One region of the Bacillus sp. FSL K6-6540 genome, then DNA from elsewhere that is predicted to be linked to it. Evidence: a T-box and tRNA genes for the amino acid it is inferred to sense, from the RefSeq annotation. Region 1 holds a T-box; the other holds one or more tRNA genes.
What was found. A T-box is a leader RNA that pairs with one kind of tRNA and senses whether it is charged. The one in region 1 lies ahead of thrS (threonine--tRNA ligase), so its partner is inferred to be a tRNA-Thr.
Positions count from the first base shown of each region.

Region 1 (15,076 bases):
CTGACATTACGCTTTATGATGTTTATCAAGCGGTCGAAGGCAGAGGTTCGATGTATCAGGGGAAAGGCCTGCTGCAATCTGTATTTGAGGGTGAAAGTCACTGTGTGCTGGAGACAGTCATGGGGGAAATCGAGGATAAATGGTCCAATCTCATGAAAGAAGAATCCTTGCAGCATGTCATGGACAGAGTCGGGGAATTGTATGATCTTGAAAAAATAGATGATTGGGTAATCAAGCAAGTGAAAGGGCAATTGTAATGAAAAATAGCGGGTCTATACAAGAATCAACATCATCAACAGGCATATCCGTGCTGATCGTGCTTGCACTTGGTTTCCTCATGGCAACTCTTGATGTGACCGTTGTGAATGTGGCGATGGCTGATATGAAAAACACTCTTTCAATGTCACTTTCAGGTGTAACGTGGGTTGTGGACGGGTACATTCTTACTTTTGCGTCGCTTCTGCTGGCGGGCGGAGCCTTGGCTGACCGTTTCGGCTCGAAGACGATCTATATCTTGGGTCTAGCTGTTTTTGTTCTCGCCTCTTGTCTATGCGCTGCATCCTTTAATGGGCAGATGCTGATTGTCGGACGTCTCATACAGGGAATTGGGGCAGCATTGTTTATGCCAAGCTCACTCAGCCTTTTGGCTGCCTCTTACCCTGATGAGCGGGTACGGGCGAGAATGTTTGGGCTGTGGGCCGCGCTTGTTTCCGCCGCTTCAGGCCTTGGGCCCTTTATCGGGGGCGTGCTGGTAGAGTTGGCGGGCTGGCAGAGTATTTTTCTAATCAATGTGCCAATAGGGGCTGCTGCGCTCATTTCAGCTTACCGAATCCTCAGCCGCGTTCCGGGAAAAAGCAGCCGCGTGAACATCATCGGGCATCTGCTTGGCATGATGGCTCTCGGGTTTCTTTCCTATGCTTTGATACAGGGGCCTTCAGCGGGCTGGCGCTCGCCAGTGATTCTTGCAGCATTTACTGCAGCGATTTTGGCATTTGTGCTGTTTTTGCTGCGGGAAATTTCTGCAAAAGCACCCATCCTGCCGGCGTCCTTATACAAAAACGGCCGCTTCTCAGCTGCCCAATTTATCGGGTTTTTGCTGAATTTCGCCCTTTTTGGAGGCATGTTTATGCTCAGCCTTTTTTTGCAGGAAGCAGGAGGCGCAAGTTCCTTTATGGCTGGAGTGGAGCTGCTGCCGATGATGGCGGTCTTCGTGATCGGCAATCTGCTGTTTGCCCGTCTGGCGAATCGGTTTGAAGCCGGTCAGCTTATGTTTGTATCAATGGCGGTCAGCTGTATCATTGCATTGCTGTTGTTTGTGCTGATTTCTCCGGATTTTCCTTATTGGCAGCTGGCGGTGTTGATGTCTGTTATGAACCTCTGTACCGGTATTACAGTTCCTGCCATGACAACTGTGATCATGCAGGCTGCCGGGCAAAGACATACGAATATCGCCGGTGCGGCGTTAAATGCAAACCGGCAAATCGGAGCCTTGGTCGGCGTAGCGATAACCGGGGTGATCATTCATCTGTCCGCCACTTGGTATGCTGGTGCCGGGTTTACGTTTTTGATGATGGGAGCGGCATACAGCCTCGCTGCATTGCTTGTATGGCTGTTTCTGGCTGCCCATAACGGGACTGCCGCGTCAGAAAAAAATGTAAATCACTGATTGCGCTTTGTGGGAATATATAGTAAGATATAAAAAATTATTGAAACAACAGGCACTGATAAGGACACGAGATGCTTTTTACGGTTTCCAGAGAGGGAAGGACAGCTGAGATCTTCCTAACGCAGGGAAAGCAGCTTACCGCCTTTGAGCCGTATCGGGGAAAACAAGTATCTGATACCGTCATGCTGCGTTACAGCATCTTTAAGCCGATCACCATGTGTAATTGATCGGGAATTTGGGTGGAACCACGGATGATCAACACATTCGTCCCTTTTAGAGGGATGGGTGTGTTTTTTTATTTGAATTGAATACATGCGAAGAAAAGGACATGAATGATAGTTACGGTTTTCAGAGAGGGAAGGAAAGGTGAGAGCTTCCCAGCTTAGGAATATCATTTACCACCTTGGAGCAGCATTGGGGAACTGAAGTAACCAATGCCGTCTATGCTGCGTTACAGCACCGAGCCGACAACATAGTATTTGTCGGGAACTTGGGTGGAACCACGGGTTAATCACACACTCGTCCCTATCTGCGGGACGGGTGTGTTTTTTTATATATAACAATGAATAAGGAGTGTTCTAAAATGAGTAAACATGTACACATTCAGCTTCCGGACGGACAGATCCAGGAATATCCGAAAGGCATCACAATCAAAGAAGCGGCTGGTTCTATCAGTTCCAGTCTGCAAAAGAAAGCGGCCGCAGGTCAGGTCAACGGCAAGCTTGTTGATCTCAGTTTCAAGCTGGAGGAGGATGCTGAGCTTTCGATTGTCACACTCGATTCACAAGAAGGCTTGCAGGTGCTTCGCCACACAACAGCGCACGTGCTGGCCCAAGCAGTAAAACGGCTGTACGGCGAAGTGTCATTGGGGGTAGGGCCTGTGATTTTAGACGGCTTCTACTATGACATGAAGCTGGGGAAAAGCTTGGCATCAGGAGACTTAGAGGCCATCGAAAAAGAAATGAAAAACATAATAAATGAGAACCTTGAAATCAAACGTATAGAGGTTTCTTACGAAGAAGCTGAAGAGCTGTTTGCACAAAAAGACGAGCGGCTCAAGCTTGAGATTTTAAAGGATATTCCGCGCGGGGAGGATATCACACTGTACCAGCAAGGGGAATTCGTTGACCTGTGCCGAGGGCCGCATCTTCCTTCTACAGGGATGATCAAGGCGTTCAAACTGACAAGAGTATCAGGCGCTTATTGGCGCGGAGACAGCAAAAATGAAGTCCTGCAGCGGGTGTACGGGGTTGCCTTTCAAAAGAAAAAAGATTTGGATGCGCACCTGCATATGCTGGAAGAAGCGGCAAAACGAGACCATCGCAAGCTCGGCAAACAGTTAGGGCTGTTTATGTTTTCTGAAGAAGCGCCGGGGATGCCGTTTTATTTGCCGAAAGGGCAGATTGTCCGTAATGAGCTGGAGCGCTTCTCGCGTGAGCTGCAAACAAATGCCGGCTACGATGAGGTGCGTACGCCGTTTATGATGAATCAGCGGTTATGGGAGCAGTCAGGCCATTGGGACCATTATCGCGACAATATGTACTTTTCAGAAGTGGATGATACAAGATTCGCAATGAAGCCGATGAATTGCCCCGGCCACATGCTCATTTTTAAAAACAGCCTGTATTCTTATCGGGATCTGCCAATTCGCATGGCGGAATTCGGACAGGTGCACCGCCATGAATACAGCGGCGCTTTAAACGGAATGCTTCGCGTTCGGACGTTCTGTCAGGATGACGCCCATATTTTCGTTCGGGAGGATCAGATTGAGAGTGAGATCAAAGAAGCGATTCGGCTGATTGATGAGGTATATCGGACATTTGGTTTCGTGTATTCTGTTGAGCTTTCGACTCGCCCGGAGGATTCATTAGGCGATGACAGCCTTTGGGAAGCGTCGGAACGTGCCTTAGCACGCGTCCTAGAGGAGCTTGGCCTCTCTTATGAGATCAATGAAGGCGATGGGGCGTTTTACGGGCCGAAAATTGATTTCCACATAAAAGATGCCCTGAAACGGAGCCACCAATGCGCGACAATTCAGCTTGATTTTCAAATGCCGGAAAAATTTGATTTAACATATATCAACGAACTCAATGAGAAGGTTCGTCCCGTTGTCATCCACAGAGCGGTTTTCGGCTCAATCGACCGTTTCTTCGGCATTTTGATCGAGCATTACGGCGGGGCTTTTCCAGTCTGGCTCGCACCGATCCAGGTTCAAATCATACCGGTTTCGCACGTTCACTTAGACTATTGCAGAAAGGTGCAGGCGGAGCTGAAGCAGGCGGGGATAAGAGCCGGCATTGATGAGCGCAATGAGAAGCTGGGCTATAAAATCAGAGAATCGCAGGTGCAAAAAATTCCGTGCGTGCTGGTGCTTGGAGATCATGAGGAGCAGGAGGATGCGGTAAACGTCCGCCAATTCGGATATCAGCAGAATGAACAAGTTCCTTTTCAGACATTTAAAGATGAGCTTGTGAAACAGGTGGAAAATCGAGGCATGTAGGATAAAAGCTGTGAATTCATATTTTGCTTTTTTGACTTTCCCTATTCGGAATCAGTAAAATAATAAGTAAATCATATCGTTCGTATGTTATGAATGCATCTCGAAATGGGGAAATTGACATGGACCATGACAAACTGGAAGCAAATTTGCTGGATCACGCACTTACAAAATATTTGAAAAGCACGAAGCAATTAGATGAAGCCACCGTTCCGAAACACGTGAATAATGTAAGAGGGTTTATTCTGCGGATCATACACAGACATGGGAGCTGCACCATAAAGGATATTTTGAAGGAGGTCACACTGTCTCCCTCTGCCACGACCACAGCTCTGAATCATTTAGAGCAGGAAGGGTTTATTGAGAGATCCAGAAATAATAATGACCGCCGCACTGTATGGATTACGCTTTCTGAATCGGGCCGGGGAGCGGCTGAACAAATGATCGAAAACCGCCAGCAGCTGATTGACGGCATGTTTGAACGTTTAACAGCCGAAGAGAAAGAGACGTTCTTGGCGATTATTGCGAAGCTGGCTCAATAGGGATAATAAAAGCCGGTGCGCGAAGCGCCGGCTTTATAGAGATTATTCCATATCGCTCAGGCGTTTGCCTGCGACGGCATAATGGTCTTTTCTCATTTCTTCTATAAAGACAACAATTTTTTCTTCAGAAGCACCGGTTGTTTCCTTTACGGCTTCTGTTACTTTCTCGACAAGATTGCGTTTTTGCTCGTCTGTACGGCCTTCGAGCATTTTGACAGTTACGTATGGCATGGGTGCTGAATCCTCCTTTATCTCGTTTCCTCTCTTTAGAAAAAGAGGCTTCTTATAGTATACTGAATAAAGTAAATTCTTGCATTTTGAGAAAGAGGGATATCTCACTTGGACCGTTTTTTATATTATCCGTTATCTTTAATGCCATACCTCGTCATCACGCTAATTGTGTCGTTTACGATGCACGAGCTTGCCCACGCTTATGTCGCATACAAATTCGGTGACGATACGGCGAAAAAACAAGGAAGACTGACGCTGAATCCCATTAAACACCTTGATCCGTTCGGAACCATTTTGATTTTGGTGGCCGGCTTCGGGTGGGCGCGCCCCATTCCCGTGAATAGACGCTTCTTTAAGAAGCCTCGGCTTGCCGGTGTGCTCGTATCTATAGCCGGGCCCGTCAGTAACCTGATTCTTGCGTTTATTGGTTTCTTTTTGTTAGTGTTGATGCATGCGTACGGAATGGAAATGCTTGCGGCGTTCAGCACGGGGCTGGATCAGTTTTTTTCTATTTGGATACAGCTGAATCTTGTCTTGTTTTTATTTAATCTGCTGCCGCTTCCTCCGCTCGATGGCTATCGAATTATAGAAGATCTCGTTCCGCCGGGCGTGCGTGCCAAAATGACGCAGGCGGAGAGCTACGGCTTTATCGTATTTTTGGTGCTGTTTGTGACACCGCTAGGATCTTACGTGCTGTGGCCGATGCTCAATGCAGGAAGAGATTCGATTTTAAAGCTGTTTTCAGCGATATTTCAACCGCTTTTGTAGGAGGTAGAACTTCATGGAAGAAAAAAAGAAAAAATCAATCGGGTTTAATATTATCAAAAGTGATCCGACAGACGGACACGGCGGTTTTGGCGTAGGGGCACTCAGCCTTGATAACATTTCTCCCGTATTCGTTGATGTAGAGGAAAAAGAAGCGTTCGTAGACATCGGCGCCATGCATGCCCGCAGCACCGTTGAAAAAGGAATAAAATTTCTCCCGAATAAAGAAGAAGTGCCGAACGGAAAACCATACTGGCTTGTGTGGGTAACGATTGACAGAAAAGAAGAGGGGCCTTATTACGCCGGTGTGACAGCCTGTGAAATGACGGTCGACAGAAGTATCAGAAGAGGCTACAAGTCGCTGCCTGAGCATGTGAATTTGATGGATAAATCCATGAAACGGAAAATCATCGTTGATAAAATGGACGACAGCTCGAAGCGTGTACTAGGCGAATTTCTGAAAAAGCATGATCAGGGCCTATGGGACCGTTCCTCAGATGAGTTAAAAACGAGCCTGCTTCCAGAAAACAATTAATTTATGAATTTTCTGTGAACTTTTAAAGTATTTGAGATATTTTTCGTAAACATTGAGTAAACTGGTGATACAGAAATAGGACATGGAAAATCCCGAGCCGAAACAAGACTCGGGGTTTTTCATTTTTAGGGGGATATGATGTACGAAACCATTCGAGTCGGCGATTGGTTGATAAAAGCCGACGTGGAAGAAACGAGAAAGCAATATGAGAAAGATATAGAGGATATGTGTGAATGCGGTAACTGTCTTAACTATTACGAGGCAGTGAATGAACTGCCAGTCCAAAAAGCACAAGTATTAGAAAGTTTCGGCCTCATTCCGTCCAAATGCACAGATATAAATTATCATGGGGTAAAAGATCATCTGCACTTTTATATAGCGAGTTATTTTATAGTAGGCCGTATTGTTGAAGGAAAACAAGAATGGAATCCGAAAAAGATTGATTTCTCGTGGCATATTTCATTTTCAGTGCCGCAACACCAAATTTACATTCCTAAGGGTTTTCCAAAACCAATTATTCAGCTCGATTGTGTTACGCTTCTTCCATGGGTCATTGACCAACCATACGAATAACCCGGCCTCCGAGGAGCCGGGTTATTTTCAATGATGTCGCCCCAGCCATTTGTCCCACCACTTTTTCTCGGAAGCAGGCTTTTCTTTGGATGGAAGCCGGTCTTTTGTTTGTTTTGCGGGTTCTGCCCCGTAGCACACGTTTGCGGGTTCTGTCCCTTTCACAAAATATGTGTAATGCTTAGCGGCACAGCCGGGACCTGATGAGTAGCCTGTTTCCGGATCAATGTACACACCGGTTACGCCTTTTGGCGGCTTGAACGCGGTTTCCGGTTCGCCTTTGAGCGCGTCCTCCATGAAGTCCGCCCAAATGGTTTTAGCATAGCTTTTTTCTTCGACCGAGTCGATGGTGCTGTTTTTGTCATAGCCGGTCCAAACACCGGCGGCCAGCTTCGGATTGAAGCCGATCATCCAGCTGTCTGCGCTGGTGGTTCCTGATTTTCCGGCATACGTTCTTGTCAGGCGGTTGGCTATCGTTCGCCCCGTAACCGACGTATATCCATTTAAATCGGTATCAAACATGCCTGTCATCATACTCGCTGTGACAAAAGCGGCTTTTTCATCAAGCACCTGTTTATGCTGATTCGGGTTTTCGTACAGCACGTGGCCGGCTGCGTCCGTTACTCTTGAAATAAAAGTCGGTTCGATTTTCTTTCCGCCATTTGCGAGCATGGCATAGGCGTTGACCATCTCAATCGGACGTACGGGTTCGGTGCCGAGTGCCAGGGACGGCAGTGCTTGAAGATGGGCGGTAATGCCGAATTCCTTTGCCGTCTTTACAAGTTTGTTCGTGCCGAGGAAAAGATGCGTTTTCACAGCGTAAATATTGTCGGAAAGCGCCAGCGCCCGCAGAAGCGTAATCGGCTTGTTGGCATAGTATCCGTTATAGTTGCTTGGAGAATAGGTTTCTCCCTTTGCATCAATTTGAAACTCGGTTTCTTCGCTTTTCATCAAAGTGACTGGCGTAAATCCGCTCTGAATCGCTTTATAGTACAGCAACGGCTTGATCGTCGAAGCAGGCTGGCGCTTCGCCTGTGTCGTCCGGTCAAACGGGCTTTTTTGATAATCCCTGCCGCCGACAAGGGCGAGAACGTTTCCGGTGCGGGGATCAATGGCTGAAAACCCGACTTGAATGTCAGATCCCGCGTTAACCGTTTCGGTAATGGTCTCCTCGGCGATGCGCTGCATCCGTTTATCTACCGTTGTATAGACGTTTAACCCGCTCGTTTCAATTTGCTCCCGTGTCATGCCGAGCTTTTTCTCCAGCTCTCTCATCGCATTGTCGTAGAAATAAGGAGCCTTTCTCTTGGAAACTTGTTTATTCAAAGGCTGATAGGAAAGAGGTTCCTTGATCAATTCATCCGCTTTCTTTTGGCTGATCATCTGCTGCTTTTCCATCATCCGCACAATCGTTTTCTGGCGTTCCTTGGCCTTCGTCTCATTGACATACGGTGAATAGCCGGAAGGGCCTTTCGGGATTCCTGCCAAAAGCGCCGCCTCCGCATCCGTCAGGTTTTTGGCATGCTTGCCGAAATACAGGCGGGAAGCTGCTTCAATGCCGTAGGCGCCGTGGCCGTAGTAAATCGTATTTAAATAGCCTTCTAATATCTCGTCCTTAGAATAGTTTTGTTCCAGACGGATCGTGTAGAACGCCTCATTCCATTTCCGTTTCCACGTTTTGTCGTGTTCAAGGTATAAGTTTCTCGCATATTGCTGGGTGATGGTGCTTGCACCCTGAACCTTGGCAAATGCTTTGAGGTCAGCAAGCGCCGCGCCGGCCATGCGTTTATAATCAAAGCCGTGATGATCGTAGAAATTCTGGTCTTCAATCGCCACTGTCGCTTTTACGATCGTCGGATTCATGTCCTTTAAGGGGACCCAATAGCGCTTTTCGCCGTAGTTCGTTTCCCCGAGCTTTGAGCCGTCACTCGCATACAAAATCGTGGATTGCGGCACTTGCACCGAGGGAGCGCCCTGGTATTTGGCTATCAAAATGACAGTCATAAACACGGCAGCTGCCGCCAAGGCCGCAAAAGCCCCTAAAAAGATAAAGGCGCGAACGGTTTTCAGCGTCAGTCTCAGCCGTTTATTTGTCATTGCATCCACAACGGGTTCCCCCTTTTTTTATGTTTCTACTATTATGAGAAAAAAAGATCGTTTTTAAACATCGCAGAACAGGACGCATCTTTACTTTTTCCCCGCCATCCTCTATACTTTTTCCTTAGGTGAAAATGAGATTTCAACCGAGAATAAAAGCTGATTAGACGCTTACAATAAATGAATACAGCCTCGAAAGGGAGATGACAATTGAGCGAACTTTGGTACACAGAGAAGCAGACGAAAAACTTTGGCATTACGATGAAGGTTAACAAGACGTTACATACAGAACAAACGGAGTTTCAGCATTTAGAAATGGTGGAAACAGAAGAGTTCGGCAACATGCTGTTTTTGGACGGCATGGTGATGACATCTGAAAAAGACGAATTCGTTTATCACGAAATGGTGGCGCATGTCCCATTATTCACGCACCCAAATCCGGAGCACGTTCTCGTAGTCGGCGGCGGTGACGGCGGCGTTATCAGAGAAATCCTGAAGCACCCAAGCGTGAAAAAAGCGACACTTGTAGATATTGACGGCAAGGTTATCGAATACTCTAAAAAGTTCCTTCCTTCTATCGCAGGCAAACTGGATGATCCGCGCGTTGACGTGCAGGTAGATGACGGATTTATGCACATTGCAAAATCTGAAAATCAATATGACGTCATCATGGTAGATTCGACTGAACCAGTCGGACCGGCTGTAAACCTGTTTACAAAAGGATTCTACGCAGGAATCGCTAAAGCGCTGAAAGAAGACGGCATTTTTGTCGCACAGACGGACAACCCATGGTTTACACCGGAATTAATCACAAATGTACAGCGCGACGTGAAGGAAATCTTCCCGATTACGAAGCTGTATACGGCGAACATTCCGACATATCCAAGCGGTTTGTGGACATTTACAATTGGCTCGAAAAAATATGATCCGCTTGCAGTGGAAGACAGCCGTTTCTTCGATATTGAGACAAAATATTACACAAAAGATATTCATAAAGCGGCATTTGTTCTGCCGAAATTTGTGAGTGACCTGATTAAATAATGAAGGTATGGCGCAGGAGCGAATCTTGCGCTTTTTTACAGGAAAGCGAGGGTATTATCGATGAGATTTGATGAAGCTTATTCAGGAAAAGTATTTATTGCGAGCCGTCCCGAGTGGGAAGAGGCGGACGCCATTCTTTACGGCATGCCGATGGACTGGACAGTCAGCTATCGCCCGGGCTCACGCTTTGGCCCAAGCAGAATCCGTGAGGTATCAATCGGCCTTGAGGAATACAGCCCATATTTAGACCGCGATCTGGCTGACTTGAACTTCTTTGACGCCGGCGACATTCCGCTGCCGTTTGGAAATCCGCAGCGAAGCCTGGATATGATTGAAGAGTACGTGGACAGCATTTTAGAAAAAGGGAAGTTCCCAATGGGTATGGGCGGGGAGCACCTCGTGTCATGGCCTGTTATTAAAGCGATGTACAAGAAATACCCAGACCTTGCGATTATCCATTTTGACGCACATACAGATCTTCGTGTTGATTATGAGGGAGAACCGCTTTCTCACTCCACGCCGATCCGTAAGGCGGCAGAATTGATCGGACCGCACAATGTGTATTCATTCGGAATCCGTTCCGGCATGAAAGAAGAGTTTGAATGGGCGAAGGAAAACGGCATGCACATCTCAAAATTTGAAGTGCTTGAACCGCTGAAAGAGGTGCTTCCGAAGCTGGCGGGCCGTCCGGTTTATGTCACAATTGACATTGACGTATTAGACCCTGCACACGCACCGGGTACAGGAACGGTTGACGCCGGCGGCATCACGTCTAAAGAACTGCTTGCATCGGTCCATGAAATTGCGCGTTCAGAGGTAAACGTAAAGGGCGCTGATTTAGTGGAAGTCGCACCGGTGTATGACCACTCAGAGCAAACGGCAAACACAGCCAGCAAAATCATCCGTGAAATGCTGCTTGGGTTTGTGAAATAAGTAAACATCCAGACGATGTCTGGATGTTTTTTATTCCCAGTCTTTACAAACATCAATCCACACTTTTGAGAAAGAAAATTCGGATAATTCTTTCGGTGTTAATTCAATAGCGGAGTTTCTGCTGCCGCATGCGGGGAAAACAGTCTGAAACCGTTTCAGCGATACATCAAGATAAACCTCAGGATCATGAGCCAATCCAAATGGGCAAACTCCTCCAATTTCATGGCCTGTCTGCTCCAGCACCTCATTAGGAGAGAGCATTCTTGCTTTAAAGCCAAATGTTTGCCTGGACTTTTTGTTGTCGATCTTGGCATCGCCGCTGCCACAACAGAATCACCTGATCTCCTTCCCCTCTAAGGACAGGGACTTGGCGATTCTAGACAGGCTTACGCCGATTGTCTCAGCTGCCTGTTCAACGGTCGCACTCGACGTTTCGAACTCCGTCACATCATTTTCTCGATTCCATTGAGTAAAGTGGGTTCTCACACTTTTTAGAGACATGCTGCATTTCCACTATTTTTAAGATTATTGAAAAAATCATAGAATGGATTGGGAGACTGGGTAAAGAGGGGACAAAAAAACCGCCGATGGACGGCGGTTAAATCATTCCTCGTTGTGCAACTTCAATTTGGTGTGTAGGTGCATTTGCAATAGTTGTTGCCACGAACACAGTGCTTAGAGCCAGACAAGAGAGTAATAGTTTAGACTTCAATTTCATACAAACTCACTCCTCCTTGAATAAGTTGCCTTACTTGTTCCACCTTCAAAAAATAAGCAGAAGCTTTTTGAAAATTTTTACGTTCATGATAATATTTTGCCACATCAATAGCGAAATCTTCAAGATCAGCATACAACATTTTACTTTCGAGAAAATTAAAAAATCCTTGAATTGCTTCTTCATCCGGGCCTGATAAGTATAAAGATTTCAAAAATTCAAACTCTGATAAATATATTACATCTCCGGCCTTTTGTGAATAAGCCATTCCCTTACTATGATATTCATGAGCTTTATCCATTTTTCCTAATTTATAATGGATCTGTGTAATTAAAAAATACGCTTGAGGTAAGGAAGGAAGAATATTTGATTCTTCAAAAACAGCTATTGCTCTTTTGAAATAAGGTATGGCATCCTCATATTGGCTTTGGCTGTTTTTACAAAGCCCGATATTGTACAAAGTTCTCCCCATTAATTGGGGCTGCTTTTCAGCTTCTGCCATAGAATAAGCTTTTTGAAAATGTGAGATGGCATCCTCATACTGTTTTAAATCTAAAAAATTGGTGGCAAATAAAGAATGACACTGCAGCAATCTTATATTATAAGCTTCATGTTCTTTGTATATTTCATATGCTTGCCGTGCATAGTCCATTGAAAAATACGTTTGTTTCATATAGTAATAAGATTCAGACAACTTAAAGAAAAACTCAGCTTTCTCTATCCGATCCTTAACGAATATCAGCTTGCTTTCGGCCTTTTTGAAAAATTTAATAGCCGACAGATATTCCCGCTGGTCCAGCTCATACATGCCTCTGAAGAAATTAAAATAGTACTCAAGCAGACCAGTTAAACGAGCCTGTTTTTTATCAATCTCAAGCAGCAGATCAGACAGTCTCGGCTGTTCCTCAATCCTCATTTTTTCTAACGGTTCAAGGTATTCAAGCATTAGGTTGTGCCGAAACTCCATCAGTGAATAGTACAAATGAAGGTCTTGATCTTCTTCCATTTGATCCAGCTCTTGCTTGATTTCTCGTCGCAAATATTCTGCATCGGGTATGCTGAATCGGCGTATGTACATATACCATTCGTTAATCTTTTCTCCGATGGAAGAAGAAGATATGACACCTGTCACGTTTGCAAATCCCTCCCTTCATAATTCTATATATGTCATATTTTATCATCAACATTCTTGTGAGAAGCGCAAAAAAACCGCAATTTTTTCTTTCGTTACACCGCATGTTTGGAGATATATTTTCAAAAAGAAGCGTTTACCCTCAGCAATTTGTACAAGCAAACACGTTATTCTTCCATATTCTGTTATATCTGCGTGAGCAGTGTATGTCTGAAAAGGAAGTGAAGGAATGAGAAAAAATAAGCTTTCCTTTAAAGAAAAAGCAGGAGCAGAACAAGAAGAGTGCTTATGTTTTTGTGAGGGAGAAGTAAGCCGAGAAGCCATGTTTCAAGCGCCGATTGAATTACCTGAAGGATTTGTCGTTGATCCGGCTGAAGCTGTTGCAAACGTGACGTGGAATGCAGACAGCCTTTCTTGTGTCAGTGACCGTTGCTTAATTCAAACGGGGCCAGAGCCTGATGAGGTCGGTGTTCAATTTGCAGTGCGCCTGCAGGGAACCGTTACGCTACTCGTCAGTGTCTCACCTGTGCGAAATCAATATGGACAAGGGGACGGGGCTGTTTCCGTCATTCACAATGCAGAAATCGATCAAGTCGTCTATTATTCCGATGAACCGGATGATTGCCCGGATATCAGTGACATCACGATTGAGAACCTTGTTGTTGTTCCGCCGTTTTACGGCAGTCCTTTATCGGTGACGGGGACGATTGTGCTTGTACCGGAGCCGGAACCCGTCTACGCGTTTACAGCGAATCCAAATGATCAATCAGTTTCTGTGATTGATACAAACACCCATACTGTTGTGACAACGATTGCTCTTCCGTACAATCCGGCAGGTATTGAAATTACGCCAGATAAAAGCGCTGTGTTTGTCTTACATCCCAACAATAATGTGATTTCTGTCATCGATTATGACACATTAACAGTGACAGCAACTATATTGCTGGATCAGCCGCCTCGATTGATTAGATTTATCCCTAATCATGAGTTTGCTTATGTTTTCGCCGGTACTGCCATTTATGTGATTGGAATTGATACGTTGACTGTTGAGAGGTCTATTCCTGTAGAAGGTTTTGATATTGCAATTGACCCCAATGGGTTGTTCGCCTATGTTCTTAATTTTGGGTTAGTGCAAAAAGTGGACTTATCTACCGGTGAAGTCTTAGGAACGATTGAACGAGAGCTTATCGTATCATCCATAGAAACAGATTCTACGGAGCGGTATGCGTATGTATTAGAACAAGAATTCTTATTCAATTATTTGACGGTTATTGATTTAAATACGTTTACGATCAGGGATACCCAAGAGCTGGAGCCTGACGGGCTATATGTAATGTTTACGAGTGGATCAGAGGTGTATTTACATGACAGCTTCACTGGCAATTTATATTCTGTCAGTCCGAATGGAGCAGGTGTAATTGGAAATCTTCCGCAATCAGCAACAGACTATGCGTTTACCCCGAATGGCGATTTTCTGTATGCAACTCGTTTTATAGAGCAGAGCATCATTGTTTACAACACAGATGATTATTCTGAGGAAACTGTGATATCTCTTGGGGTTTCACCGGGTGCCATTACGATTTAACCGCTGCATGTTGTGCATTTCTAAAAGGACGTGAAATCATGAAAAAGAATGATCTTTCTGCTTTACAGGAAAATTGTTTCTGTTTTTGTGATGAGGAAATTAGCCGGGAAGCGCCGTTTCAAGTGCCGATAGATATCCCTGAGGGCTTCAAGGTTGATTCGGCAGAAGCGTCAGCGGCTGTTACATGGAGTACAGACAATTTGTCCTGTATCAGTGAGCCTTGCTTAATCCAGACTGGGCCGGAACCAGAAGATATCGGTGTTCGATATGCCGTGAGAGTACAAGGGACCATTACGCTTCTTGTCAGTGTGTCGCCTGTACGAAATCAATATGGACAAGGAGACGGGGCTGTTTCGGTGATTCATACCGAAGAGATTGATCAAGTTGTTTATTATGCAGCACAGTCTGACCGCTGTCCTGATTTTAGTCAAATGATAGTGGAAGATCTTCTCATTGTACCGCCTTTCTACGGCAGTCCGCTTACGGTGGCCGGGACACTTGTTTTACCGCCATCGCCAGACCCTCAATCATATGTGTTTACTGCCAATACTGGAGACAGCACGGTTTCGGTCATTGATGCAGATTTAAACACTGTTGTAAAAACAATCCCGTTTTCTGCTGTGCCAACTAATCTAGGCGTTACTTTCGATAAAGCATTCACGTATATCCTCCATGGAAATACCAACCTTGTTTCAGTGATTGATAATAAAACATTAACTATCATAAATACCATTACTGTTGGAGGAGGGCCGAGAAAAATCGAATTT
Region 1 is NZ_JBBOXH010000002.1:498,595-513,670, reverse strand. Features, by position in the region: gene MHH82_RS35020 (Rrf2 family transcriptional regulator) at 1-257, shown strand, start outside; gene MHH82_RS35015 (MFS transporter) at 257-1,666, shown strand; T-box leader at 1,713-1,941, shown strand; T-box leader at 1,975-2,196, shown strand; gene thrS (threonine--tRNA ligase) at 2,250-4,166, shown strand; gene MHH82_RS35005 (MarR family transcriptional regulator) at 4,286-4,705, shown strand; gene MHH82_RS35000 (2-hydroxymuconate tautomerase) at 4,748-4,936, opposite strand; gene MHH82_RS34995 (site-2 protease family protein) at 5,045-5,704, shown strand; gene MHH82_RS34990 (YwhD family protein) at 5,718-6,236, shown strand; gene MHH82_RS34985 (hypothetical protein) at 6,372-6,809, shown strand; gene MHH82_RS34980 (transglycosylase domain-containing protein) at 6,837-8,912, opposite strand; gene speE (spermidine synthase) at 9,114-9,944, shown strand; gene speB (agmatinase) at 10,005-10,877, shown strand; partial or broken gene MHH82_RS34965 (YbaK/EbsC family protein) at 10,908-11,378, opposite strand; gene phrF (phosphatase RapF inhibitor PhrF) at 11,476-11,595, opposite strand; gene rapF (response regulator aspartate phosphatase RapF) at 11,579-12,724, opposite strand; gene MHH82_RS34950 (hypothetical protein) at 12,727-12,957, shown strand; gene MHH82_RS34945 (YncE family protein) at 12,954-14,309, shown strand; gene MHH82_RS34940 (YncE family protein) at 14,348-15,076, shown strand, end outside.

Region 2 (15,076 bases), 550 kb from region 1:
TAACTGACGTTTATAATCAACCTGGACTAAACTAATTCCAGTTCCAATCAATACAGAAATGCTAGCAAGCAGAAGTAAGATAATCGAAGCGATACCACCATGAAATAGAGGTGAAAATCGAGTTAGTATTATTCCTCCTGCATTTACTAAACCTGCATGCATAATTGCAGAAACAGGGGTTGGAGCAACAATAGACTCAACCAACCATCTTTGGAACGGCCATTGAGCTGCAGGAATGATCACCGCCAGTACAATCAATAGCTGAATCCCTGTTCTCTCCCATTCTCCCAGCCCAGCTATACTTTCATTTGTTACAACCAATGATAACTGCCATTGACCTGTGGCATGAAAAAGCCACGTCATCGCAAAAAACAAAGAAAACCAACTTAACAAAAATAACCGTCCAGAAATTTTGGCTGCTTCACTAGCCACTTGCCAAGCACTGTTTAACCTAATAAGTAAGGTTAATCCAACAAGAGTCGCTCCCCAAAATAGAACCATCAAGCGGAGATCACCACTTAACCATGTCATTGAAGCAGCTCCTGTTGTGAAAGTAAAAAGCGTAAAATATTTTCGATAAGATCGATCCCCCATTAAGTAACGTACAGAAAAACGCTGAATGATGAATCCAATTGCAAGAACAAAGAAAGTCATTAAACAAGCTAAGGAATCTAAGTGCCAAGGGCCAACATTTCCACTCACACCACTATTGGCAAGAATCAGTAAGGAAACCAAAAGTGGTAAAGCCAAGATCCCAATATGAATGCGAACAAAACTCAAGGGTACTCGCGGATGTAAAAACAATAGTCCACTAATCCCAGAAGCCATAAGCATAATAAAAAATAATGTTAATAATGATGACAAACTCAGCGAAACTAACATTCTAAATTCTCCCTTTTTTAAAACTCATTATTGGTCAAAAGACCTTTCAATCAGATCATATTTGTCTATTATTTATTTCAATTTTTATTTATCTCTATTTTTTTCCAACAAAAAAGCCGACAACTTCAAAATTTCAATGATTATGTTAGATCATTGAATCCTGAAAATTGTCGGCTTCACTTCAACTAACTTCAGCGAAGTTTTTTGAAGAGCTACCTTATTATTGGTCTTTACTTTATGCTATGTTTAATTTCCTTTAATATAGTCCTGATTATCAAATAAATCGACTTATGTTTCTCTTCCTTTTTAGTTAGGATGCTTTTTCATCCTATCATATTTAAAATGAAATATGAAAAGAATGCTAAAGGCCTACATATTTTAAAAGGAAAAATAAACATCGGCATCGATTATTAAGTTACGTATAAGATATGATAAATTTTAAAAGTTGTCAAGTTTATCAGTAAACTGGTCTTTACTTTCCTCTAAAATAATCCAACCCATTATAGATGATTCACTTTCAATGAGGAACATCCATTTCAGATGAAGCTCGCTTTTCCAGATCGAGGAGCAGTGTCTTCATTTCAAATCCGCCCCGATAGCCAGTTAATGAGCCATTCTTTCCTATTACACGATGGCACGGTACAGTAATTAATACCGGATTAGCCCCAATAGCCGCACCTACAGCACGAACAGCTGCTGGTTTATTTATATCATTTGCAATGTCGGAATAGGATTTCGTCTGTCCATAAGGAATTTCACAAAGTGCATTCCAGACGGCTATCTGAAATTGCGTACCGGCGTACTCAACTGGAACAGTAAAGTTTTTCCGCTTTCCTTCTAGATATTGAGTGATTTCAACGGCATAGGGTTCAAGCTTATCATCATCTTCAACAAGAAGACTTCCTGGAAAGCGTTTCTTAGCCCATTCGAACAATTCCTCGATTGGTTTGTTCTGTGAGCCTACAAACACAAGCCCCTTTAAAGTTGAAGCAATATAAAAATTCCAATCCTTGAACATTAATAAAGACCAATAAAGGGTTGCTTTATTCTTTGTTTCCATTGTATGTTTCCTCCATTTTACTCATTTGACGAAATTGTGCTGGTGTCTGTCCAGTTTTCTTTTTAAATAAAGTAATAAAATAAGGCGCGTTAGCCATACCCACACATGTAGCGATATCTCCAATCGCTTTATTTGTCTGAATCAAATACTTTTTAGCCGCGTGTACTCTAACTTGTTGTATATACTCAACCAGTGTAATGCCTTTAATTTTTTTAAATGTTCGATGCAGATGATACGGACTCCCATGACAAATATCTGCTAACGATTCTAGCGTTAATTTTTCTGAGAAATTTTTATCAATATATTCAGTAATTAAATCAACCCACTCGCGATCAGGCATTTTTTCATTAGTGGGCTTGCAACGTTTACAAGGGCGAAAATTTGCGCGGAGAGCTTGTTCTGCGTTTGGAAAAATACATACATTTTCTTTTTTCGGAACACGAGATTTACAGGATGGTTTACAGAATACCCCTGTCGACTTTACAGCGTAGAAAAATTGATTATTATACGTTGCATCATTATTTATAATTGCTTGCCACTTTTCATCTGTTATTATTTCTGCATCATTCAAAATTCTATGATCATGGCTCTCTTTATGTCCGTTATTGATATTATCCGACATTTATCTCACCTGTCCTTACATGGCTCATCTAATTCATTTTGAATTAAATCCCAATTTAAATTTTCGACACGCGATTTTTATATCTTGGGCCATTTTTATCTACTCCCGTTTAACATTCTTGATAACTACACTATAACCTCATAAATAGAAAAAAATAAGATGGTTAGAATGTAATAGCAAGATAACAAAATGAGTAAAGATGATTATGTGATAAACTAATTTCAACCAGCGTGAGTCTTCTTATAATTATTTAAGATAAGGAGAAAGAAAAAGTGGCATGGCATGAAGTCAATGATGTTATTGTCATTACATTACCTGAAATTTTCGACATGAATGCTAACCTTGGCTACCTAACCAGGGAAAAAAATGAATGCATGTATGAAATAGAGAACAATATCATTACAAAAGTTATAGCCATTGGGGAAATTCGGTCCTTAGTGCAGGTAAGCGTAATCAATAATAAACAAATGATTGTTCAATTCCTAAACGATTCTAGACCTGTTGAGCAGTGGAAACGGGAAGAGATTGTAAAATATATTCATGAATGGTTTGATCTTGATAACGATTTAACTCCATTTTATGAAATGGCAAAAGCAGATCCATTACTTAAAATGCCTGCCCGAAAATTTTATGGGTTGCGAGTGATCGGCATTCCCGATTTATTTGAAGCTTTATGTTGGGGAGTTTTAGGGCAACAAATTAACTTAGCCTTCGCGTACTCCTTAAAGAAGCAATTTGTAGAAGCATTTGGCGATACTATTGAATGGAATGGTAAAAAGTATTGGGTGTTCCCACCGTACGAGCGAATTGCACGGTTAACCCCTACCGACCTGGCAGATATTAAAATGACGGTAAAAAAAAGTGAATATATCATTGGAATAGCCAGATTAATGGCAAGTGGGGAATTATCGAGGGAAAAATTAATGAAAATGAACTTTAAAGATGCTGAAAAAAACTTAATTAAAATACGAGGAATCGGTCCTTGGACAGCCAATTATGTTCTAATGCGCTGCCTTAGGTTCCCGACAGCTTTTCCGATCGATGATGTGGGTCTAATTCGTTCGATAAAAATATTACGTAATATGAATCGAAAGCCTACGAAAGATGAAATCTTAGAAATATCGTTTTCATGGAAAACATGGGAGTCATACGCTACCTTTTATTTATGGCGTGTCCTTTACTGAATCATTTCAACTTAAACCGGAATGTACTCAATAAAAAAAGAATGAGCTTTAAAACCTAAGGCCTACAAGTACATTGTAAGTGCGACTTCTAGAATTCTTTGCCTTTATTAATTGACAATAAAAAAAAACGTTATCATTCCAATAGGCTCTCCGGTTTTCGGATTTCTAGCATGCTAAATTCCAACTGCTATCAAAAGCGTATCTTAATGAGGAACTGCTCTCTTATATCTGTATTAACATCAGAAAACTCAGTTAGGCAAAAGTCTTAATGCCTTTTAACCTGATTGACCGACCTTATGTGGAAACATCTTAAATCTATAGCTATGGCCGATCGATAGTCGGGTCCTGTACCATCAACTTCTTTAATCCATTTTTCCACTGTAGACGTTCTTTCTCTTTTGGACATAAAAACACCCCTTTAGATAATCTTATCCAAAGGGGTTAAACATTTATTACTCCACAGTAACACTCTTCGCAAGGTTACGCGGTTTATCAACATCACAGCCGCGATGCAGTGCAGCATAGTAAGCGATCAGCTGCAATGGAACAACAGATACCAACGGAGCAAGCGCTGGATTTACTTCCGGCAGTACGAATCTGTCATCCGCATCGTCTAGGCCTTTTAGTGAGATGATGCATGTGTTTGCTCCGCGAGCGGCAACTTCTTTGACGTTTCCGCGGATGCTTAGGTTTACGTGCTCTTGAGTTGCCAGTGCGAATACTGGTGTTCCTTGTTCGATCAAGGCAATCGTTCCGTGCTTCAGCTCACCGCCGGCAAAACCTTCTGCCTGGATGTAAGAAATCTCTTTCAGCTTCAGTGCGCCTTCGACACATACGAAGTAGTCAAGGCCGCGTCCGATGAAGAAAGCGTTTCTGGATACAGTCAGGTATTCACGGGCGATCATTTCCATTTCGTCTTTCTGGTCGCATAGAGCTTCCATTGCGTTTGCAGCGATACCGAGTTCTTTGACGAGGTCAAATCCGATATCGATGCCGTTTTTGTCAGCAGCCACAGAAGCAAGAACCGCAAGAACTGCGATTTGTGCAGTGTATGCTTTCGTTGACGCAACAGCGATCTCAGGGCCTGCATGAAGCAGCAATGTATAGTCAGCTTCACGAGAAAGCGTTGATCCAGGTACGTTTGTGATTGTCAGGGCTTTGTGTCCGAGCGCTTTGACTTGAACGAGAACCGCGCGGCTGTCTGCTGTTTCTCCGCTTTGAGAAAGGAAAATGAAGAGCGGTTTCTTAGACAGAAGCGGCATGTTGTAGGAGAATTCACTCGCTACATGCACTTCAACCGGCACGTTTGCCCACATTTCAATATATTGTTTACCGACAAGTCCTGCATGGTAGCTGGTTCCGCAGCCAATGATATAGATGCGGTCCGCTTCCGCTACAGCGGCAGCGATATCGCCAGGCACAGACAGCTTGCCGTTTTCATCTTGATACGTTTGGATGATTTTGCGCATAACAACAGGCTGCTCATCCGTTTCTTTCAACATGTAGTGAGGGTACGTGCCTTTTTCGATATCACTGGCATCAAGCTCAGCAATATAAGACGCACGTGTAATCACGTCACCATCAAGGTTTTTGATGACAACTTGGTCATCAGTGACGATAACCATTTCTTTATCCATCAGCTCAACATATTCGTTGGTTACTTGAAGCATCGCCATCGCATCAGATGCTACGACGTTGAATGTATCTCCAAGACCTACTAATAGAGGGCTTTTGTTTTTCGCTACAAAAATCGTTTCTCTGTTGTCGTTATCGAATAAAGCAATTGCATAAGAGCCTTTTAACAGTGTAAGTGTTTTGCGGAACGCTTCTTCTGTCTCAAGTCCTCCATTGACGAATTGCTCGATTACTTGAACGACTACTTCTGTATCGGTGTCACTTTTGAGCTCTACATCTTGCAAATACTCTTGCTTCAGCTGAACATAGTTCTCGATCACGCCGTTATGAACAAGTGTAAAGCGGCCCAGTGCGCTTTGATGCGGGTGAGCGTTCAGATAGCTTGGTTCGCCGTGTGTCGCCCAGCGAGTATGCCCAATTCCGGCTTTCGCTTCTACATTGGCATCCACAACTTCACGAAGATCTGCAATGCGTCCTTTTTCTTTGAACACATGGATTCCCTGTTCGTTTGCAACAGCAATACCAGCAGAGTCATAACCGCGATACTCAAGCTTTTCTAACCCTTTTAATAAAATTTCCTTCGCATCAAGCTGACCGATATAACCTACGATTCCACACATATTTTTCTTCCTCCTAAGATTGTAAAAGGAGACGAAGAAAGTCAAATTTCAAGGGGACTTTCAATCGTCCCCTCCTACATGTTTTTTGGAAGATCATGTGATTTCTCTTTGTTCAAGGAGTCACCCCCTTGGTTTGAAGAAATCCTTACGGCTGTGATCTGCACACTCAGCCGGGAGGCATCCGCCGAAAATTCGATAACCTCCATCCTCGTCAACTAAGCCTTTTTCCGGGCGCTTAGTTCGGGCGCTATAATTATAGGTAAAGCAATAATCCCGTCTTCTTTTCCTATTGAGAAAATAAGAACAAGACAAGCTTGATTTTACAACATGTGGCATAAACGGTCAATTGTTTTTTAAACAACTTTGCCGTATGTCTCACAATTATCTTATGTAAACCTCGCTTGTCTTGTTCACTCTCTGATAATAGACTTCGTTACTCTAATCCCATTTCTGACCGGACGACTTCAACAATGCGATTGACATACTCATCGCACAGCTCTTTCGTCTTCGCTTCAGCCATGACACGGACGAGCGGTTCAGTTCCAGAAGGGCGCACCAAAATCCGGCCGTCGCCGTTCATTTCTTTTTCAACTTCAGAAATAATTGCTTTTACTTTTTCATTTTCTTCAACTTTATATTTATCAGTCACTCTCACATTGACTAACAGCTGCGGGAACTTCTGCATTTCAGCTGCAAGCTCTGACAGCGGCTTGCCTGTTGCTTTCAAAGTGTTCATCAGCATAATAGCAGACAATAATCCGTCCCCTGTCGTGTTGTAATCAAGGAAAATAAGATGTCCTGACTGTTCTCCGCCGACGTTGTAGCCGTCTTTTTTCATTGCTTCTACTACGTAGCGGTCGCCGACAGCTGTCTGTACGCTTTTGATGCCTTCTTTTTCGAGCGCCTTATAGAAGCCGAGGTTGCTCATCACGGTTGAAACCACTGTATCATCCTTTAAACGGCCCTCTGATTTCAGATGTTTTGAGCATATGTACATGATTTGGTCGCCGTCTACAATATTTCCTTTTTCATCGACAGCAATCAGGCGGTCGCCGTCACCGTCGAACGCAAGACCGAGATCCGCGTTTTTCTCTTTGACAAACGCGCTGAGCGCTTCGGGATGAGTCGAACCGACGCCGTCATTAATGTTTAATCCGTTCGGGGAAGTCCCCATTGTAGAAACATCTGCATCTAAATCAGCAAACAGGTGTGTCGCCAAGGATGACGTTGCGCCATGGGCACAGTCCAATGCCACATGAATGCCTGTGAAATCTTCATCAGCTGTCTGTTTTAAGAATTGCAGATATTTTTGTCCGCCTTCAAAATAATCGTTTACAAGTCCAAGGTCTGCTCCGACAGGTCTTGGCAGCTTATCCTCAGGTTCGTCCATCAGGCGCTCAATTTCAGCCTCCTGTTCATCAGAAAGCTTAAATCCATCTCCCCCAAAGAATTTGATGCCGTTATCCTGCACTGGGTTATGAGAAGCGGAAATCATGACGCCCGCCTCTGCATCCATCGCTTTTGTCAAATAAGATACACCTGGTGTAGAAATGACACCCAGGCGCATGACTTCTGCGCCAATGGATAAAAGTCCGGCGACAAGGGCTCCCTCCAGCATATGGCCGGAGATGCGTGTATCGCGGCCTATCAGCACTTTTGGACGTTGTTTGTCTTTTGTCAGCACATAACCGCCGAAACGTCCGACTTTAAAGGCCAGCTCAGGTGTAAGCTCACTATTGGCGACACCTCTTACACCGTCTGTTCCAAAATACTTGCCCATTTTATAATCGCTCCTTTTTTATTCCGATGAGGATTGTGAATTTGCAGTGGATTCATCCTCATCCTGATCTTGGTTTTGATCTTTATTTTCGTCTTGGTTTTGATCGTTGTTGTTTTTATCAGTGTTCTTTGTATCTTCTTGCTGATTGTTCTTTTGATCATTTGTTTGTTTATCTGTGTCATCCTGGTTCCCTGATGTATTGCTGCTGTTATCATTCGTTGATGTATTGCTTTTCTTAGACGTCAGCTTGATTTTGGCGGTTTTCCGCCCCAAGGACCAAGTTACATTCTGTGGCCCGTTCACTTCAAGCTTCACGCTATGCTCCCCGTCCTCTAAATCTGAAACATTCACATACAATTCAATATCTGATTTTTTCAGTTTATTTATATTCGTGGGAGAGCCTTTAGCCGTTACATCTATCGCTTGTGATTCAGGATCAAGAAATTCAATGTTTTGTGAGCTGCTCAGCCCTACAGTCTTGATAGGGACATTCTCGAACCTCTGATCCGCTTCACTATCGACTTCTATATGCAAAGTCACCTTTGACGGTGAGATTTTTTTGACACCGTCAGGAAGCGGAATATCTGCCTCGATATCGGAATCCTTGTTAATTTTACTTAAATCTAAGCTGACGCCGTCAATAAATTCAAGAGAATCCAACACATCCTGTGAGCCGTAAACCGTTACCTCACTGGGGCTGGATTCAATATTCGCTATGCTGACACCGTCAGGAAGGCTTCCTGTCCGTTCAATTTTAAAGGGCACTTTTTTACTCGGGCTTGTCACCGGAACGGTAATCTTGATGACCGAGGGCTCCACGTCGACAGGAAGCGCGTTTCCGTCTTTATCATAGACAGTCACTTTCGCTTCCTTTTCAATCGTTTCATCTGCGTTTTCCAAATTCACTGAAGCTTTTACAAGAGAAATATTATCGATGACATTTTTCGATCCGGTAATCTGCACATTTTTCGGACTGACAATCGGCTGCTCCGGAGAATAGCCTTTTTTCATCTTGCTTTTGTTGTAGTACTCCACTTCTACGGGAAAACTTTTGGTCGTCCGTTCCTGAATGGTCACTGTCGTAACAGACGGATTAATTGAGATTGTCAGCCCATCCGACACGTTTTTGGCCTTAAGCTCAACCTTATGTGTGCCGGTTTTCAAATGTTCCATATCAGCATATATTTCAAAGTTCTTGGTCTGCCGAGCCTTTTTCACGGCGCTTGTCGAGCCTTTTATCGTGACATTAACCGTTTGCGGAACACCCGTCACGACGTAATTTTCATCATCATAATACGCTTTAACCGGAATATCAGTCAGAGTTGCTTCATCAGTTGTTGATGTCGGAAAGAAAGATTCACCCGGTTTTTTCGGAGTCGGTGCTTGGTTGCTGTTAACCGCCACATAAAGCAAGAGCGCGAAAAGTAGAGCAATGATTTTCACAGCCCAGCGGTTGTTTAAGAATTTATCCATTTTTCTTGCCCCTCCAATACCAGCGGTTAGAAGAAGTGTCTCTGGTGTTTTTCTTAAACTCGGCTTCAAGCATTTCTTTCAGCGCTTCTTCTGTAAGCTCTCTGTGAAGGTCGCCGTTCTTTGCCACACTGACGCCGCCGGTCTCTTCAGACACAATAATCGTCAAACTGTCTGTTACTTCACTGATACCGACTGCCGCTCTGTGCCGCGTGCCCAGTTCCTTTGAAATAAACGGGCTCTCAGAAAGCGGCAGATAACAGGCGGCTGCGGCAATTTCATTATTTTTCATAATCACCGCACCGTCATGAAGCGGGGTGTTTGGAATAAAAATATTGATCAGCAGCTCAGAGCTGACTTTGGCATTTAGTGGTATGCCGGTCTCAATATAATCCCCCATTCCAGTATCCCGCTCAATGGTCAGCAGGGCGCCTATACGGCGTTTCGCCATATAATTGATCGCTTTTGTAATGGCCTCAATCGTTTTCTGCTGCGCTTCTTCAACAGGCGTGCCGCTCCTCGAAAAAAAGCGGCCGCGGCCTAGCTGTTCAAGCGCTCTTCTCAGCTCAGGCTGAAAAATAATAATAATTGCTAAAAATCCCCATGTTATCGCTTGGTCCATCAGCCATTGAAGTGTGCTGAGGCCCAAATATTGGCTGGCCATACGAACAAGCACGATGACTACAATTCCTTTTAACAGCTGAACCGCTTTCGTGCCGCGTATCACCATAATCAATTTATATATCACATACCAAACAAGGAGAATATCAACGGCATTGCCGAGGTACTGCAAAAAAGGGATATCCTCAAAAGCCATTTCCTCGTCCTCCAAGATTTCAGTCATTTCGTATTTTGTGTTTTACGGGTTACGCATATGTACTTTACATAGCGAGCCCATTATACCACATTTCGATTTAGCAAGTGAAATGTGCCAGCCCTCTCAGCCCGCAAAAAAAGAGCAAAGCGGCTAACGCGCTTTACTCTTCTCCGTTCGGACTGAATGCATCGAGTACACTTTTCCCCGCAGACTTCATCTTGTACCATGTCCAGTCGAATAATTGATTGATTTCTTCAATCTGACCGGTGACTTGTCCAGCAGAGGCCATATACTTTTCGCCGTTTACGACGGTTACATCCCCGTCTATTTTGCCTTTAATAATCAGCTTGCCGTTTTTGACAGTGACATCACCTTTGACCGTCTCACCTTCTGGCACGGTCACAGTATGGTTATGAACCACAAGATTCTGCTGCTTGGACACGCTGAAATTGTGGTCATTATGCCAGCTGTTAAAAAAACCCCCGCCCATCAAAATGATGAATACCGCAGCAGCTGCGATAACGGGATGGGATCTGAACCATCTTTTTACAGAAGCTCTTTTCTTCTCCTTAGGCAATTTTGCCATGACATTAGCGGTAAAATCCGCGGGGGCTTCGACATGCGATGTGCTCCGTACGAGCGCTATGGATTTCTCCATCTCGTAAAAATGCTTTCTGCATTTCTCGCATGTCTCCAGATGTTCATTTAATACGTGTTCATCTTTTGGAAGGATATCTCCATCAAGATGCATATGCATAAGCTGCACAATTTGTTCAGGACAGCTCATTTCATCACCCCACTTAAAGATCCCTTAATTGTTTTCTAAGAGCCTCTCTGCCTCTGTGAATCCGCGTTTTCACAGTCCCCACAGGAATGTTTAGAATCTCCCCGATTTCAATTAATGAGAGTTCGTCAATATACTTTAATACGATGACTGTTCTGTATTTGTCAGGAAGCTTTAAAATTTTCTGCTGTATCGTGTTTGAGAGCTCCAGCGACACAACTGCATCTTCAGGCAAAACACCATCTGCGGCGATTTGAGAATACATGGTCAAGCCTTCCGTACCAGCCACCTCTGCATCGAGGTAATAATCCGGCTTCTTTTTGCGAATGCGGTCAATGGTCAAATTGGTCGCGATTCGATAAAGCCAAGTTGAAAATTTCCGGTTAATATCAAAACTGTCGATATTAACGTACGCTCTGATGAAAGCTTCCTGTGCAATATCCTCCGCCTCATGCACATTGCCAAGCATACGGTAGCAAAGCTGATAAATTTTATCTTTGTAAATATCTACGATGTCCGCAAATGCATCCTGGTCGCCTTTTTTGACTTGTTTAATTCTTTTTTTAATCATCATTTCCATATTTATCTAACCTCTGCCTTCACCGGTCTGTATGTATACGAGCTTCGTTTCAAAAGGTTTCAATTTTTTTATAAAATAAGTTTATCAAATTTTTGGCAGGGTGTAGATGGTAATTCGTGAATAAACTACCTTAACATATTTTTAAAATTATTATACAGACTGAACAGTTAGAAGTTGGAATGATTTTTCCGAAAAGAAAAAAGACACCTTTTGATCAAAGGTGTCTGTGACTGGGCTAGCTGGATTCGAACCAACGCATGACGGAGTCAAAGTCCGTTGCCTTACCGCTTGGCTATAGCCCAATAATGGTGGAGGGGGGCAGATTCGAACTGCCGAACCCTGAGGGAGCGGATTTACAGTCCGCCGCGTTTAGCCACTTCGCTACCCCTCCACATAAAATTTTGAAAAAACAGTGCCGGCAAGAGGACTTGAACCCCCAACCTACTGATTACAAGTCAGTTGCTCTACCAATTGAGCTACACCGGCAAGATGGTGGAGGATGACGGGCTCGAACCGCCGACCCTCTGCTTGTAAGGCAGATGCTCTCCCAGCTGAGCTAATCCTCCAAATGGTGACCCGTACGGGATTCGAACCCGTGTTACCGCCGTGAAAGGGCGGTGTCTTAACCGCTTGACCAACGGGCCGTTGTGTTCTCGTCGAGCTGACAAAAGTTATTATATACAGGTCACCCCCTGTTTGTAAAGAGGAAAATTAAATTTTTTATTTTCAAACTTTTTAACTCCTTTTTTAACTGAAAAAGCCTCCCAACTAAAGCCATTTATTTTATGATAGAGACAAGCAAAGCAAGAGAGGAGAACCCAATATGATTCTAGTCAGTTCTTGCCTTGGAGGCATTGAATGCAGATATAACGGCTCTCACGCAGCGTCGGAGAAAATCAGAAAACTAGTCGATGAAAAGAAAGCAGTCATGGCTTGCCCTGAACTTCTCGGCGGCTTCTCTACCCCACGCGAACCCGCAGAAATCATAGGAGGCACCGGCGAGGATGTCCTCAATGGAACAGCGAAAATCGTGACAGCTTCAGGAGAAGACGTCACAGAACTATATATGGAAGGCGCCGCGAAAACATTGGCTTACGCAAAAGAAATCAACGCTTCTGCCGTCATATTAAAAGAAAACAGTCCATCTTGCGGAAGCGGTTTTATCTATAACGGCACATTCTCTGGGAAAAAAATCACCGGCAGCGGAGTAACCGCCGCACTGTTAAAACAAGCGGGCTACCGCGTCATTTCGGAAAACGAGCTTGACGACATATTGTAAGGAGGCCACCCCATGACTCAAGACATTTCTTTATCCTTCTATAAGCCTGAACACTTGCCCGAGCTTCAATCATTCACGCTCACCAACGATGACAAACGCTTTACCTCCCTCCCGAAAGAGGTGCTGTCTCAGGCTCTGGGCATACAGGACCGATACCCGGTTGTCATCTTAAAAGACGACCTTCCAGTCGGTTTTTTCATTTTACATGCATCAAAAGAAACGCTTGCTTCCTATTCTAACAATCCATTTGCTTTACTGCTCAGCTCCCTGTCTTTAAACGCTGCGCATCACGGAAAAGGCTATGCGAAAAAAGCCATGCTTTTGCTTCCCGCTTTTGTGAGCGGATATTTTCCATGGTGCGACGAAATCATCTTGGCCGTCAATCATCTGAACATACGCGCAAAACACCTTTATATGAAAAGCGGGTTCCTTGATAAAGGACGGCGAAGAATCGGCCCGCTTGGAGAACAGTTGATCCTTCATCATTTCTTATAGTCTTGAGTGAAATAAAATTTCAAAAATTTAAAAACATAGTTGAAATATCATAACAGAGATGAATATACTGAATATTGAGATATATCATTTTAAAACAGGGGGCATCCTCATGTCAGAACCATTAAATCTTCACCGTCTCACAACGGAATCACGCAATAGCCAAACAGTTGAAATCCACAAAGCAAACACTCTTGGCATCCTCAAAATGATCAACAACGAAGATATGAAAGTCGCTGCAGCCGTTCAGGAGGTTCTCCCCGACATCAAAACAGCTGTAGACTGCGCATATGAATCGTTTCAAAATGGAGGCCGGCTCATATATACAGGCGCCGGCACAAGCGGCAGACTCGGCGTCATGGATGCTGTTGAATGTCCTCCTACCTACAGCGTAAGCCCTGATCAGGTCATCGGAATCATGGCTGGAGGCCCCAAAGCCTTTTTACAGGCAGCAGAGGGCATTGAAGACAGTGAAGAAGCAGGAGCTGAAGATTTAAGAAACATACAGCTCACTTCAAATGACACCGTCATTGCCATCGCAGCAAGCGGCCGCACACCGTACGCCGCAGGCGCCCTAAGATACGCCCGAAAAGTCGGAGCACACACCATCGCCCTTACTTGCAATGAAAACTCCGCCATCAGCAAGGATGCGGATCACAGTATTGAGGTTGTCGTCGGACCTGAGGCCATTACAGGATCAACACGTATGAAAGCCGCAACCGCTCATAAAATGATTCTAAACATGATATCTACCGCTGTAATGGTCAAAATCGGCAAGGTTTACGAAAACTTGATGGTAGACGTCAACGTCAGCAACAAAAAACTAAAAGAACGCGCCATCAGCATCATCCAAAGCCTTACAAACGCTTCATACGACACAGCAAGATACACTCTGGAACAAGCCGATCATCACGTCAAAACAGCAATCGTCATGCTCAAAACAAGCACAGATCAGAAACAAGCACAGACATTACTCGATGAAGCAAACGGTTTCATTGACAAAGCAATCGAACATTACCATCCATGATAAGGAGAGAACTAGAATGGCCACAGGCGGTTTAGCGATCATCCAATCAATGAAGCATAAGCTCCCTCCATCCGAGCGCAAACTTGCAGATTATATCCTAGCCCATCCCCACAAAGCAATCGAAAGCACGGTCAACGAAATCAGCGCCTTAGCCAATTCAAGTGACGCTGCCGTCATCAGGCTCTGCAAATCACTCGGTTTAAAAGGATTTCAAGATTTAAAAATGAGAGTAGCAGGCGATCTGGTAAAGCCTACGTTTCAGGGCTACCGGGATATTGTTCCCCACGAGCCGCTGCCCTCCATTTCCGAAAAAACGGCCGGCAATGCCATTCAAGCCATTCAGGATACTTCAGACCTGATGGACTACAAAGAGCTTGAACGAGCGGTTTCTCTGCTTCTCAAAGCTCATACCGTGCATTTTATCGGCCTCGGGGCTTCCGGCATTGTCGCCAAGGACGCCCAGCAAAAGTGGCTTCGCATTCATAAACAAGCAACCGCGTTTACAGACACTCATCTTGTGGCATCTTTAATCGCAAATGCAGATAAAGACGACATCGTATTCGCCATTTCGTTTTCAGGAGAGACACAAGAAATCGTTGAACTGTTCGCCATGGCTAAGGAAAAAGGCATCACAACGATCAGCCTCACACAATTCAGTCAGACATCCGTCTCCGCACTGGCTGATGTCCCTTTGTATACAGCCCATTCCAATGAAGCCTTGATTCGAAGTGCAGCCACTTCTTCCCGCCTCGCCCAGCTTTTTATAATTGATGTTTTGTTTTTAGGCATGGCGGCTGAGCAGTATGAAACGACAACCGGTTATATCGATAAAACGAGAGCAGCC
Region 2 is NZ_JBBOXH010000002.1:1,049,369-1,064,444, reverse strand. Features, by position in the region: gene MHH82_RS37930 (NADH dehydrogenase subunit 5) at 1-882, opposite strand, end outside; gene adaB (methylated-DNA--[protein]-cysteine S-methyltransferase) at 1,400-1,942, opposite strand; gene MHH82_RS37920 (bifunctional transcriptional activator/DNA repair enzyme AdaA) at 1,926-2,564, opposite strand; gene alkA (DNA-3-methyladenine glycosidase II) at 2,837-3,748, shown strand; gene MHH82_RS37910 (hypothetical protein) at 4,014-4,154, opposite strand; gene glmS (glutamine--fructose-6-phosphate transaminase (isomerizing)) at 4,201-6,003, opposite strand; gene glmM (phosphoglucosamine mutase) at 6,437-7,783, opposite strand; gene cdaR (CdaA regulatory protein CdaR) at 7,802-9,256, opposite strand; gene cdaA (diadenylate cyclase CdaA) at 9,249-10,070, opposite strand; gene rsiW (anti-sigma-W factor RsiW) at 10,231-10,857, opposite strand; gene sigW (RNA polymerase sigma factor SigW) at 10,871-11,434, opposite strand; tRNA gene MHH82_RS37875 (tRNA-Gln) at 11,665-11,736, opposite strand; tRNA gene MHH82_RS37870 (tRNA-Tyr) at 11,741-11,825, opposite strand; tRNA gene MHH82_RS37865 (tRNA-Thr) at 11,848-11,920, opposite strand; tRNA gene MHH82_RS37860 (tRNA-Val) at 11,925-12,000, opposite strand; tRNA gene MHH82_RS37855 (tRNA-Glu) at 12,004-12,078, opposite strand; gene MHH82_RS37850 (DUF523 domain-containing protein) at 12,258-12,713, shown strand; gene MHH82_RS37845 (GNAT family N-acetyltransferase) at 12,726-13,208, shown strand; gene murQ (N-acetylmuramic acid 6-phosphate etherase) at 13,318-14,232, shown strand; gene MHH82_RS37835 (MurR/RpiR family transcriptional regulator) at 14,249-15,076, shown strand, end outside.
Region 2: it has a tRNA-Thr gene. The T-box ahead of thrS (threonine--tRNA ligase) is inferred to sense a tRNA for this amino acid. The anticodon was not compared.